2 regions of the Streptomyces sp. NPDC006261 genome follow, and region 1 is predicted to be linked to the other one. Evidence: riboswitches for the same ligand, from Rfam matches in the RefSeq annotation. Region 1 holds a riboswitch; the other holds the start of a gene.
What was found. Region 1 has a riboswitch for thiamine pyrophosphate ahead of thiC (phosphomethylpyrimidine synthase ThiC). Riboswitches for the same ligand answer to the same signal wherever they lie in the genome.
Positions count from the first base shown of each region.

Region 1 (2,197 bases):
GAGCAGCAGCAACGGCAGCGCCGCGCCCGCGTACGCCAGCACCAGGGTGTTCACGACCGAGGCGATGTGGTCCCGTCCGATGCGGATACCTGCCCGGTACAGCCCGCGCCAACCCATCCGCGGGTCCGCCTGGTGCAGCTCCCAGACGGCGGAGGTCTGGGTGACCGTCACATCGTCGAGCACCCCGAGCGATCCGATGATGACACCGGCCAGCAGGAGACCACTCATGTCGATGTCCGGATAAAGACCGTGGATCAGCCCGGTGTTGTCGTCGGTGTTGCCGCTCAGGTCCGCCCAGCCGATGAACAGGGAGCCGAGGAGCCCGATCAGTAGCAGCGAGATCAGCGTGCCGACGACCGCGACAGACGTACGGGCCGTCACCCCGTGGCACATGTAGAGCGCCGCCAGCATGATGGCACTGGCGCCGATCACCGCCACCACCAGCGGATTCGAACCCTGCAGGATCGCCGGCAGGATGAACAGGGTCAGTACGGCGAACGAGACGGCCAGCGCCACCAGCGCCATCACCCCGCGCAGCCGGCCCACCGCGATCACCGCCAGCGCGAAGATCGCGGCCAGCAGCGTCATCGGGATCTTCCGGTTCACATCGGTGACGCTGTACTGGAGGTCGCGGGGCGCGTCGGGGGCGTACGCCACGACCACGCCCTGGCCCTCGCGCAGTTGGCGGGGCGCGTCCGGCTGGACCACCTCGACGAACTTACGGCCCTTGTCGTCGCCGCTGGTCACCTCGACGGTGGCCTTCGCACACTCCCCCTCCTGCTCGGCGACTGCCTCGCGGCCGGAGGGCGTCGAGGTGTCACCGGTGGGGGGGACCTGCGCGGCGTTGACGTCGGCGCAGTCGACCTTGACGACCTGGACGACCTTGCCGTCCTGGGTCTGCCGGTCGAAACCGACGCCGGTGCGCTCGTGGTCGGGAACGCCACCGGGCCAGAACGCGATCAGGCCGACGACGACCGCCGTGGCGAACGGGATCACCACGGCGGCGATGACCTTGCGCAGGTGTTTGGAGACGGGGGCGGCGGGTCCGTGGCTGTGCGTGTGGCCGTGGGAGTGGCCCTGGGGCGGCTGAGGCGGCTGGGGCGCGGGGTCGCTTTGGGGGGAGGTCACGGGGCGATCATCGCAAGAACAGGAGGGCCCTCTGGTCAGCTCGCCGGAAAGGACGCTAGCGTGGAGGCACCTTTGCACACGCGGGAGCTCGGAGCACCGGGCTGAGAGGGCGCTGACCGCCGTACATCCGTACGGGGCACGCTGCGCCGACCGCCGAACCTGTTACCGGGTAATGCCGGCGTAGGGAGTAGGTCTCATGACCACAGCGGACGCACGCACGCCTGCCTCGAAACAGAACGACGGAACGCCGGACGGCACGACGCCGGTCGGGGCGCCGAACGACGAGGCCGGAAAGTCCATCGGCTGGCACAAGGGGTACGTCCAGGGCTCACGCCAGGACCTCCGGGTGCCGGTCCGGCAGGTGCATCTCACCAACGGCAAGGACGTGACGCTGTACGACACGTCGGGGCCGTACACCGATCCCGGAATCGACACCGATGTCCGCCGGGGCCTCGCGCCCCTGCGGGAAAACTGGATCATCGCGCGCGGCGACACCGAGGAGTACGCGGGTCGCCCGGTCCGTCCCGAGGACGACGGGCTCAAGCACACCTCGCCGCGCGGCGGGCTGCGTAACCTCGACGCCGTCTTCCCCGGCCGCCCGCGCCAGCCGCGCCGCAGCCGCGACGGACGACCCGTCACCCAGCTCGCGTACGCCCGGCGCGGGGAGATCACCCCGGAGATGGAGTACGTCGCGATACGGGAGAACGTCGAGGCCGAGGTCGTCCGCGAGGAGATCGCGGCGGGCCGGGCCGTGTTGCCGGCCAACGTCAACCATCCCGAGATCGAGCCGATGATCATCGGCAAGCGGTTCCTGGTGAAGGTCAACGCCAACATCGGCAACTCGGCCGTCACCTCCTCCATCGAGGAGGAGGTGGACAAGATGACCTGGGCGACCAAGTGGGGCGCCGACACGGTCATGGACCTGTCCACCGGCCGCAACATCCACACGACCCGCGAGTGGGTGCTGCGTAACTCCCCCGTGCCCATCGGCACCGTCCCGCTCTACCAGGCCCTGGAGAAGGTCGACGGCCGGGCCGAGGAGCTGACCTGGGAGATCTACAAGGACACG
Region 1 covers NZ_JBEXSI010000019.1:96,158-98,354, reverse strand. Annotated here, with positions in the region: gene ABZ154_RS14910 (YibE/F family protein) at 1-1,128, opposite strand, end outside; TPP riboswitch at 1,199-1,332, shown strand; gene thiC (phosphomethylpyrimidine synthase ThiC) at 1,325-2,197, shown strand, end outside.

Region 2 (2,197 bases), on a different contig from region 1:
CACCTCGCCGACCTCACGCCCGCCGAGCGCAAGGAAGCGGTCGCCGCGACCGGCGAGAGGCCGTTCCGCGCCCAGCAGCTCTCGCAGCACTACTTCGCGCGGTACGCGCATGACCCGGAGCAGTGGACCAACATCCCCGCCAGGTCCCGGGAGAAGCTCGCCGAGGCGCTGTTCCCGGACCTGATGTCCGTGGTCCGTCACATCAGCTGCGACGACGACACCACCCGTAAGACGCTGTGGAAGCTGCACGACGGGACGCTCGTCGAGTCCGTCCTGATGCGCTACCCCGAGCGCGTCACGATGTGCATCTCGTCCCAGGCCGGCTGTGGGATGAACTGCCCGTTCTGCGCCACCGGGCAGGCCGGCCTCGACCGCAACCTGTCGACCGCCGAGATCGTGCACCAGATCGTCGACGGCATGCGCGCCCTGCGCGACGGGGAGGTGCCCGGCGGGCCGGCCCGGCTCTCCAACATCGTCTTCATGGGCATGGGCGAGCCGCTCGCCAACTACAACCGTGTCGTCGGAGCGATCCGCCGGCTCACCGACCCCGAGCCGGACGGCCTCGGCCTCTCCCAGCGCGGGATCACCGTCTCCACGGTCGGGCTCGTCCCGGCGATGCTGCGCTTCTCCGACGAGGGCTTCAAATGCCGCCTCGCCGTCTCGCTGCACGCCCCGGACGACGAGCTGCGCGACACCCTCGTCCCCGTCAACACTCGGTGGAACGTACGCGAGGTGCTGGATGCCGCCTGGGAGTACGCGGAGAAGTCCGGCCGCCGGATCTCCATCGAGTACGCCCTGATCCGGGACATCAACGACCAGGCCTGGCGCGGTGACCTGCTGGGCCGGCTGCTGAAGGGCAAGCGGGTGCACGTCAACCTGATCCCGCTGAACCCCACACCCGGCTCCAAGTGGACCGCCTCGCGCCCCGAGGACGAGAAGGCGTTCGTGGAGGCCATCGCGGCCCACGGCGTGCCGGTCACCGTCCGGGACACCCGCGGCCAGGAGATCGACGGGGCCTGCGGGCAGCTGGCGGCCTCCGAGCGCTGAGAGCAGGTGGCCCTATGGGCTCGGCCGAAAACCGCCGGTGTAGCCTGGGCCGAAATCAACTTCATATTCCGACAGGGGAGCGCCACAGCGCTGAGAGTGCGGCACCAAGGACAGGTTGGCCGCAGACCCTCTGAACCTCGCCCGGGTCATTCCGGGTAGGAAGTTCGGACCTTACTCAAGCTGTTGCGCCCTGCCCGCTTCCGGTACGACCCGGCGGCGGGCGGGGCCGCGTCTCTTCCTGGTCACCTCCAGGAGGAATCACATGAACACCACCAAGAAGTACGCCTCGACCGCGCTCGCCGCGGCGTTCGGCGTCACCGTCCTCGCGGGCTGCGGAGGCTCCGACGACAGCTCTGCCGGGTCGGGCGCGTCGAAGGGCAGCGGCTCCAAGACGGTCACCCTGGTCACCCACGACTCCTTCAACGCCTCGGAAGACGTGCTGAAGCAGTTCACCAAGGAGAGCGGCTACACCGTCGAGCTGCTCAAGAGCGGCGACGCCGGTGCCGCCCTCAACCAGGAGATCCTGACCAAGGGCTCCCCGCGAGGTGACGTCTTCTTCGGCGTCGACAACACCCTGCTCTCCCGTGCCCTCGACCACGGCCTCTTCACCGCGTACGAGGCCAAGGGCCTGGACCGGGTCGCCGACGGCACCGAGCAGGACGACAAGCACCGCGTCACGCCTGTCGACACCGGTGACATCTGCGTCAACTACGACAAGAAGTACTTCGCCGACAAGAAGCTCGCGCCGCCGCAGACCTTCGAGGACCTGCTGAAGCCCGCGTACAAGAACCTCCTCGTCACCGAGAACGCGGCGAACTCCTCGCCCGGCCTCGGCTTCCTCCTCGGCACCATCGCCACCCAGGGCGAGGACGGCTACGAGGCGTACTGGAAGAAGCTGAAGGCCAACGGCGTCAAGGTCGTCGACGGCTGGGAGCAGGCGTACAACGAGGAGTTCTCGGGCTCCGCGGGCGGAAAGAAGGCCAAGGCGGACCGGCCGCTCGTCGTCAGTTACGCCTCCAGCCCGCCCGTCGAGGTCCTCTACGCCGACCCGCAGCCCGAGGAGGCCCCCACCGGCGTCTCCACCGGGACCTGCTTCCGGCAGACCGAGTACGCCGGGCTGCTGAACGGTGCGAAGAACGAGGCGGGCGGC
Region 2 covers NZ_JBEXSI010000004.1:120,552-122,748, forward strand. Annotated here, with positions in the region: gene rlmN (23S rRNA (adenine(2503)-C(2))-methyltransferase RlmN) at 1-1,047, shown strand, start outside; TPP riboswitch at 1,111-1,227, shown strand; gene ABZ154_RS03850 (thiamine ABC transporter substrate-binding protein) at 1,310-2,197, shown strand, end outside.
Region 2: it holds a riboswitch for thiamine pyrophosphate, as region 1 does, so the genes downstream of both, ABZ154_RS03850 (thiamine ABC transporter substrate-binding protein) here and thiC (phosphomethylpyrimidine synthase ThiC) in region 1, are expected to answer to the same signal.